One region of the Roseateles sp. GW821-FHT09H10 genome, then DNA from elsewhere that is predicted to be linked to it. Evidence: predicted binding sites of a transcription regulator. Region 1 holds the regulator's gene; the other holds the start of a gene.
What was found. Region 1 encodes NrdR, which represses ribonucleotide reductase genes. Its sites were predicted from a motif close to CACNANATNTNGTG; they were not measured.
Positions count from the first base shown of each region.

Region 2: the regulator NrdR is predicted to act here: its motif matches at 2,315-2,328, upstream of AC07OY_RS02385 (ribonucleoside-diphosphate reductase subunit alpha).

Region 1 is NZ_JBWKOB010000007.1:181,803-185,992, reverse strand. It holds gene AC07OY_RS26875 (PilW family protein) at 1-325, opposite strand, end outside; gene AC07OY_RS26870 (pilus assembly FimT family protein) at 319-954, opposite strand; gene AC07OY_RS26865 (type IV pilin protein) at 939-1,412, opposite strand; gene AC07OY_RS26860 (GspH/FimT family pseudopilin) at 1,512-2,063, opposite strand; gene nrdR (transcriptional regulator NrdR) at 2,213-2,656, opposite strand; gene glyA (serine hydroxymethyltransferase) at 2,674-3,927, opposite strand; ZMP/ZTP riboswitch at 3,985-4,098, opposite strand.
Region 2 is NZ_JBWKOB010000001.1:540,621-544,810, reverse strand. It holds gene AC07OY_RS02385 (ribonucleoside-diphosphate reductase subunit alpha) at 1-2,082, opposite strand, end outside; gene AC07OY_RS02380 (sigma-54-dependent transcriptional regulator) at 2,577-4,025, opposite strand; gene AC07OY_RS02375 (sensor histidine kinase) at 4,022-4,190, opposite strand, start outside.

The DNA.
Region 1 (4,190 bases):
TCTGGGTCACCAAGGCATAAGGGCTGGACGCCGCTTCCTTGGCCGGCGTGGCACCGCCATTGCGCTCAGGCTCCCAGACACCGGCCGAGGGCAGGCCACGGTAGCCGGCACGGCGCAGATCCTGCTGCAGCAGGTCGGCGGCAATGCGCAGGTCCTGCTGCATCTGCACTTCCAGCATCAGGCGGCGGTGCTCGTTGATCTGGCGGGTGGCGACGACGGCGGCGCCGGCCGTGACGATCAGGCCGACGGTGATGCCCACCATCAGCTCGACCAGGCCCACGCCGCGCTGGGCGCCACGGGCGTGGGTGCGCGAGATTCTCAGCATGCGGCGTACCCCGTCATCTTGGTGAACAGCGGCGCGGGGCCGGTGGCGGGCGTCCTGACGGAGGACGGCGCGCAGATCTTGACGCGCCCGATGGTGTTGACCTCCACACGCAGCGTGTAGCCCTTGCCCAGGCCCATCACATCGACCTGGAAGTCCTCAGTCTCCAGCGCCATCTGCTCGCGAGCAAAGCGGATGTAGTTGGGTCCCGCCGCCCAGTGGCTGGCGAAGGCCTTGAAGCTCACATGGGCCTTGGGCAGCTGGAACACGCGCAAGGACCGCGAAGCGGTGCTGGGGCAGAGGTCGTTGAGCGGGTAGTAGCAGCGGCAGAGGTTGGCCCCGGCCGTGGTGACGACGATGGCGCAGCTCATGCTCGCATGCGGATCGAAGCGGACGAAGAGCAGCGAATTGTTCGCATTGGTCTCGGCCTTGGCATAGGTCAGGATGCCCGCCACCTCTTCGGCGGCGGCGGTGACGCGGCGCTTTTCCAGCAGGTCGGCCATGGAGGGGATGGCCACCGCCAGGATGACGCCGAGCACGGCCAGGCCGACCATGATCTCGATCAGCGTCAGGCCGGCGAGGCGGGCTTTCAGGGCGTGGAAACGGCGCTTCATGACTAGCGGGGCCAGCATTCGGTGCTGGTGTCCCGGTCCGTGCCGCTGTTGTTCGGGTCGCCGGTCGCGGTGTACTGGGGCGTTGCACCCACCAGGGTGACCGTCAGGGTCTTGCAGGTCACGTCGCGGGCCTGCTTGCCGCCGGCGACCGGGGTGGCCGTGACGACATAGCCCACGTCAAAGGCCGGGGTCGCGCCGACGCCGGTGAGGGAGACCTCGTAAAGGGGGGTGATCCGCGCGATGTTCAGCCCCAAGGCGCCGACCGTCGACGCATAGAGGGCGGAATTGCTGCGGAAGCGCTCCTGGGCCTGCATGACGGCGGTCAGCGCGGACACGGCATCGGCGCGGCGGGCGCGCTGCATGTGCGAGGTGTAGGCCGGGTAGGCGATCGCGGCCAGGATGCCGGCGACGGCCAGGGCGACCATCAGCTCGATCAGGGTGAAACCACGGCGTCGCGGACGGGTGCAGGTGCGCATGGGCCGATTTTCGGCAGCACTGCACAGTGACCCCCTGTTACATGTGCCGCTTGTCCGCCAAGTTGCGCCGCCGGTCGGCATCCACCACGAATGAGGGGCTCAGGCGCACTTGGCCACGCCGCCGACCTTGTGGCTGCCCACATAGCAGCTGCGCACCCGGCCGGTGATGGCCACCACCTGGCGCAGCGTCGTGCCGCTGCTCAGGCTGAGGTCGATGCTGCCGGTCTGGGTCACCAGGCCCTGGCGCTGCTGGAATTGCAGGGTCTCGGCATTGCTCTTCACGCGCACGGCCTGGCTGGCCGGGAAGCCTTCGGCCTTGATGACCTGGCTGGCCGTGCTCCTGCAGACGGCCTGGGTGCCGGCGCAGTCGCATTCGTCCCGGGTGCCGATGTAGATCACATAGCAGGCATTGGCGCCCTTGCCGCTGACGCGGAAGTAGACCGGTTCGCTCAGGCGGTTGGCCTCGCTGCGGGCCAGGCGCAGGTCGCCGATCAGGGTTTCGGCGCTGGCGCGCAGCTTCTGCTCCTGGCGCAGCTCGCCCATGGCGGGGACCGCCTGGCCGACCAGGGCCGCGCAGATGCCGATGCTGGTGCACAGCTCGACAAGGGTGAAACCACGGCTTTGGCGGCGGGCGTTGGCGATGCGGTTCATGGCGGCTCCCTGGGGTTCGTTGCGAGTGAACGAACTCTAGAAACCACCGAGCGTGACGTCTTTCCTCCTTTGGGCGGAACGACGGGGGATGAGGAGCGGGGGCATCCCCCCGATCCCCCCTCCAAAGGGGGATGGCGGCAGGCCGCGGGTCAGATCTCGCGGATCAGCTGCCGGAACTCGTCGACGTCCTCGAAGCTGCGATAGACGGAGGCGAAGCGCACATAGGCGACCTTGTCGATGCGCTTCAACTCGCGCATGACCAGCTCGCCCAGGCGGGTGGATGCGATCTCGCGGGCGCCGCTGGCGAGCAGCTTTTCCTCGATGCGGTTGATGGCCGCGTCGATCTGCTCGACGCTGACCGGCCGCTTGCGCAGGGCCAGCTGCATGGAGGCGCGCAGCTTGGAGGCGTCGAAATCGGCGCGCCGCCCGTCCTTCTTGACGACCGAGGGCAGGGCGATATCCGGCCGCTCATAGGTCGTGAAGCGCTTGTCGCAGGACAGGCAGCGGCGCCGGCGCCGGACGACGTCGCCCTCGTCCGATTCCCGGGTCTCGGCGACCTGGGTCTCGGTGTGAGAGCAGAACGGGCAGCGCATATGGGCTTAGCCGCCTATCAACCGCGATACACGGGGAAGGCGGACGTCAGGGCGGCGACCTTCTCGCGCACGGCGGCCAGGTTGGCTTCGTCGTGCGGCTTGTCCAGCACGTCGGCGATCAGGTGGGCGGTGGCACGCACCTGTTCTTCCTTGAAACCGCGCGTCGTCATGGCCGGCGTACCCAGGCGGATGCCACTGGTCACCATGGGCTTCTGCGGGTCGTTGGGGATGCCGTTCTTGTTGCAGGTCATGTGGGCGGCGCCCAGGATGGCCTCGGCTTCCTTGCCGGTCAGGCCCTTGGGACGCAGGTCCACCAGCATGACGTGGCTCTCGGTGCCGCCGGAGACGATGCGCAGGCCGCGCTCGATGAGCGTGTCGGCCAGCACCTTGGCGTTCTTGACGACCTGCTCCTGGTAGGCCTTGAACTCGGGCGTCAGGGCTTCCTTGAAGGCCACGGCCTTGCCGGCGATGACGTGCATCAGCGGGCCGCCCTGGATGCCGGGGAAGATGGCCGAGTTGATCTTCTTGGCGATGGCCTCGTCGTTCGTCAGGATGATGCCGCCGCGCGGGCCGCGCAGGCTCTTGTGCGTGGTCGACGTGACGACGTCGGCGTGGGGCAGCGGGTTGGGGTAGACGCCCGCGGCGATCAGGCCGGCGTAGTGGGCCATGTCGACCATGAAGTAGGCGCCGATCTCCTTGGCGATCTTGCCGAAGCGCTCGAAGTCGATGCGCAGCGAATAGGCGGAGGCGCCGGCGATGATGAGCTTGGGCTTCTTCTCGCGGGCCAGGGCTTCCATGGCGTCGTAGTCGATCTCTTCCTTGGCGTTCAGGCCGTAGGAGATGACGTTGAACCACTTGCCGCTCATGTTCAGGGCCATGCCGTGGGTCAGGTGGCCGCCTTCGGCCAGGCTCATGCCCATGATGGTGTCGCCGGGCTGCAGCAGCGCGAAGAAGGCGCCCTGGTTGGCCTGCGAGCCGGAGTTGGCCTGCACGTTGGCGTATTCGGCGCCGAACAATGCTTTGAGGCGGTCGATGGCCAGTTGCTCGACGACGTCGACGTACTCGCAGCCACCGTAGTAGCGCTTGCCGGGGTAGCCCTCGGCGTACTTGTTGGTCAGCTGGCTGCCCTGGGCCTGCATGACGGCCGGCGAGGTGTAGTTCTCGCTGGCGATCAGCTCGATGTGGTCTTCCTGGCGGCGGTTCTCGTTCTGGACGGCGGTCCAGAGCTCGGGGTCGACCAAGGCGAGGGTGGAGGTGTTGCGGTCAAACATGCTGGTGTTCCGAAGGTCAGGCGGTCAATCCCCGGCGCTCACGAGCGAGCGTGAAGCCAAGGCTGCCCAGGCGAACGGCTGATAGCGGTTCGCGAAAACCGCCTCACGCTCCCCGGTGGTGGCCCACCTCGGGTCAGCTCGTGACCCTGATCGCCAGTCGCGCGAGAAGCCAGTGTATGCCAGCGCGGCGGCGCGCGGCCGTCCGGAGCCGCTGACGCCCCCTCGGGGAGCTCGCAAAGCGAGCGTGGGGGGCCTGCAGGGCC
Region 2 (4,190 bases), on a different contig from region 1:
GACAGCTTCCATCGAGCGGTCGGCGAATTCGACGGCGGCTTCAGAGGCGTAGGGCGTGCGCAGCTGATACAGCGCGTCCTGGAAGCCCATGATGCCCAGGCCGACCGGACGGTGGCGCAGGTTGGAGTCGCGGGCCTTCTTGACGGCGTAGTAGTTGATGTCGATGACGTTGTCGAGCATGCGCATGGCCGTGCGCGTCGTCTTCTTCAGCTTGGCCTGGTCAATCTGGCCATCCTTGATGTGCTGGGCCAGGTTGACGGAGCCGAGGTTGCAGACGGCGATCTCGCTGTCGTTGGTGTTCAGCGTGATCTCGGTGCACAGATTGGACGAGTGCACGACGCCGACGTGCTGCTGCGGGCTGCGCACATTGCAGGCGTCCTTGAACGTGATCCAGGGGTGGCCCGTCTCGAACAGCATCGACAGCATCTTGCGCCACAGGTCCTTGGCCGGCATGCGCTTGAAGAGCTTGAGCTCGCCGCGGTCGACCTTGTTCTCGTAGCCGACATAGGCCTCTTCAAACGCCTTGCCGAACTTGTCGTGCAGGTCCGGGCAGGTCGAGGGGCTGAACAGCGTCCAGTGGCCACCGTCCATCACGCGCTTCATGAACAGGTCGGGAATCCAGTTCGCCGTGTTCATGTCGTGGGTGCGGCGGCGGTCGTCGCCGGTGTTCTTGCGCAGGTCCAGGAACTCTTCGATGTCCAGGTGCCAGGTTTCCAGGTAGGCGCAGACGGCGCCCTTGCGCTTGCCACCCTGGTTCACGGCCACGGCCGTGTCGTTGACGACCTTCAGGAAGGGCACGACGCCTTGCGACTTGCCGTTGGTGCCCTTGATGTGGGAGCCGAGCGCGCGCACCGGGGTCCAGTCATTGCCCAGGCCGCCGGCGAACTTGCTCAGCAGTGCGTTCTCCTTCAGCGCCTCGTAGATGCCGTCCAGGTCGTCGCTGACGGTGGTCAGGTAGCAGCTGGACAGCTGCGAGCGGCGCGTGCCGGAGTTGAAGAGGGTCGGCGTGCTCGACATGAAATCGAAGCTGGACAGCACTTCATAGAACTCGATGGCGCGGGCTTCGCGGTCGATCTCGCCCAGGGCCAGCCCCATGGCGACGCGCATGAAGAAGGCCTGCGGCATCTCGATGCGCACGTCTTCGATGTGCAGGAAGTAGCGGTCGTACAGGGTCTGCAGGCCGAGGTAGTCGAACTGCAGGTCGCGGTCGGCCTTCAGCGCGGCGCCCAGCTTGGCCAGGTCGTACTGGCCCAGCTTCTCGTCCAGCAGCTCGGCGGCGATGCCCTTCTTGATATAGCCAGGGAAGTACTCGGCGTAGCGCGCCTGCATCTCGCCCTGCGTGACTTCACCGCCGATGATCTCGCGGCGGATGGTGTGCAGCAGCAGGCGGGCGGTGGCGCGGCTGTAGCCGGGGTCCTTCTCGATCAGCGTGCGGGCGGCCAGGATGGCGGCCTTGTAGACCTCGTCGATGGCGACGCCGTCGTACAGATTGCGCTGGGTCTCGGCCAGCACCGGCTCGGGCTTGACGTCGGCGCCGAGGTTCTCGCAGGCCGAGGCGATCAGGCCTTTGAGCGCGCCGAGGTCCAGCGGGCGGCGCTCGCCGCGGTCCACCACCATCAGCTGCGGCTCGGCGGCACGCGTGGCCTCGCCCTGGGCGGCACGCTCCTGGGTGCGACGCTCGCGGTACAGCACATAGGCGCGCGCCACATCGTGCTGGCCGCTGCGCATCAGGCCCAGCTCGACCTGATCCTGCACGTCTTCGATATGGAAGGTGCCGCCGCTCGGGCGCGAGCGCAGCAGGGCGCGCACGACGTTCTGGGTCAGCTGTTCCACCGTCTCGCGCACGCTGGCCGAGGCCGCGCCGCTGGTGCCGTGCACCGCCAGGAAGGCCTTCATCAGCGCGACGGCGATCTTGCTCGGCTCGAACGAGACCACGGCGCCATTGCGGCGAATGATCTGGTAGGCCTGGTAGGTCGTCAGCGTCGGGGCGCTGGGGGCGGCGGCGTCGGATCCAAACGCGACCGGGGACAGCGACGACGGCGAGGCGGTGGTGGCCTGGCCCGTGGCGGCTTCATGCAGCATGAGGTGATCCTTTATCGAGAAATGACGGGCAAATGCGCGGCAGCAACCCGAGGGTCGGGCCAGCGCATCGTGCGGTGCTTCAGTGGGGTATTTCGTCCCTGCCGGTCCATTGCCAGGCCGGCGTTCCGGCTTGGTCCTCGGGTGCATTGCTGCTGCGGCCAAGCCACAGCAAACAGCGATTCCGAGGGGATGGTCATGGGGTCGACTGGGTCAGCAGGATATCACGAGAGAACACTATATCTAGTGCTTGACCCCATGGGGAGCCCACATCCCTAGTGTCAACCCGGGGCTTTGGTTTGCATTGAAAAAGACCCAATGCCGGCTTTATGCCGATCAAATCGAGACTCGCTCCGCGTGACCCGCATGCGTGCTGGGTTTGCCAGCCAAAGCGGGCCGCAAAGCCGCGCCGTTGTTGAGTTTGTCGCGGGTCCTCAGCGCGCGGCGACGAGGTCACCACCGATTCAAGGAGGGCAAATCCCGAGAGGGCTTTTCACTCAGCTGTCGCCAGCGGAGATGGCCAGACGCGCCATGCGATAGCGGATCTGGCGCAGCGACAGCCCCAGGCTGGCCGCCGCCGCCGTGCGGTTGAAGCGATGCAGCTCCAGTGCGCGCAGCAGGATGGCGCGCTCGACCTCGTCGAGATAGCGCGCCAAGTCCGCCGGCAGCTCCTCGGGCAGGGACACGCCCTCGCCCATCGGCGCCGCTTCGACCGGCATGTCCAGCGCCGCGAACTGCGACTCTGTGCGCCCTTCGTCGAGCAGCGTGTCGGGCAGGCCGAGGTCGTCGGCATCGATCCACTCGCCGCCGGCCAGAGCCAGCGCGCGGTGCAGCAGGTTCTCCAGCTCGCGCACATTGCCGGGGAAGGCATAGCGCGACAGCGTCTGCAGCGCGCCGGCCGTGAGCCGCGGCGCCGGCGACACGCCGGCATCATGGGCGATGCGCGTCAGCACCCGCGTGCTGATCAGCCCCAGGTCCTCCAGGCGTTCGCGCAGCGGCGGCACGCGGATCTGGATGACGTTGAGGCGGTAGAACAAGTCCTGGCGGAAGCGCCCGGCCGCGACCTCGGCGGCGAGGTCCTTGTGCGTCGCGCTGAGGATGCGCACATTGATCGGGCTCTCGGCCGTCGCGCCCACGGGCCGCACCGAGCGCTCCTGAATGACGCGCAGCAGCTTGCTCTGCATGGCCAGCGGCAGGTCGCCGATCTCGTCGAGAAAGAGGGTGCCGCCGTCGGCCGCCTGGAAGAAGCCCTCGCGGTCCTCGTTGGCGCCGGTGAAGGCCCCCTTGCGATAGCCGAAGAACTCGGCCTCGAGCAGGTTCTCGGGGATGGCGCCGCAGTTGACGGCGACGAAGCGTGCCTCGGCGCGCACGCCGTGGTCGTGGATGGCGCGCGCCACCAGCTCCTTGCCGGTGCCGGATTCGCCCTGCACCAGCACCGGCGCCATGCTGCGCGCGACCTTGTCGATCAGCGCCCGCACCGCGCGGATGGCGGTGGACTCGCCCACCAGGCGCAGCGCCGTGGCGGGTCCGGCAGCTGGCGTCGGCGCCTCGGCCACTGGCGTCGGCTCGGGCAGCACGCGGCCCAGGGCCGAACCGACGACGAGGCGGAACTGGCGCAGGTCGACTGGCTTGGTCAGGTAGTCGAAGGCACCGGCCTTCAGCGCCTCGACGGCGTTCTCGGCCGAACCGAAGGCCGTGATGACGATGGCCTTCTCGGTGCGGCCGGCCTGCTCGAGCCAGCGCAGCAGCGCCAGGCCCGAGCCGTCGGGCAGCTTCATGTCGGTGATGACGGCGCTGTAGGTCTCGGCCTGCAGATGCTCCAGGGCCTCGGTCACCGAACCGGCGCTGTCGATCTCATAGCCCTCGCGCAGCAGGGTCAGCTCATAGAGCGTGCGCAGGTCGGGCTCGTCGTCGACGACCAGCAGGCGAGCAGGCGTTGTACTCATGCGGATGGTGGCGTGCGCAGGCGCACGCAGAACTCGTTGGCCGCCAGGTCGGTGGCGCGGCGGTAGTCGATGTGAGCGCCATGGCGCTCGCACAGCTCACGGCAAATATAGAGGCCCAGGCCCGACCCGCGGCTGCGCGTCGAGAAGAAAGGCTCGAAGAGATGC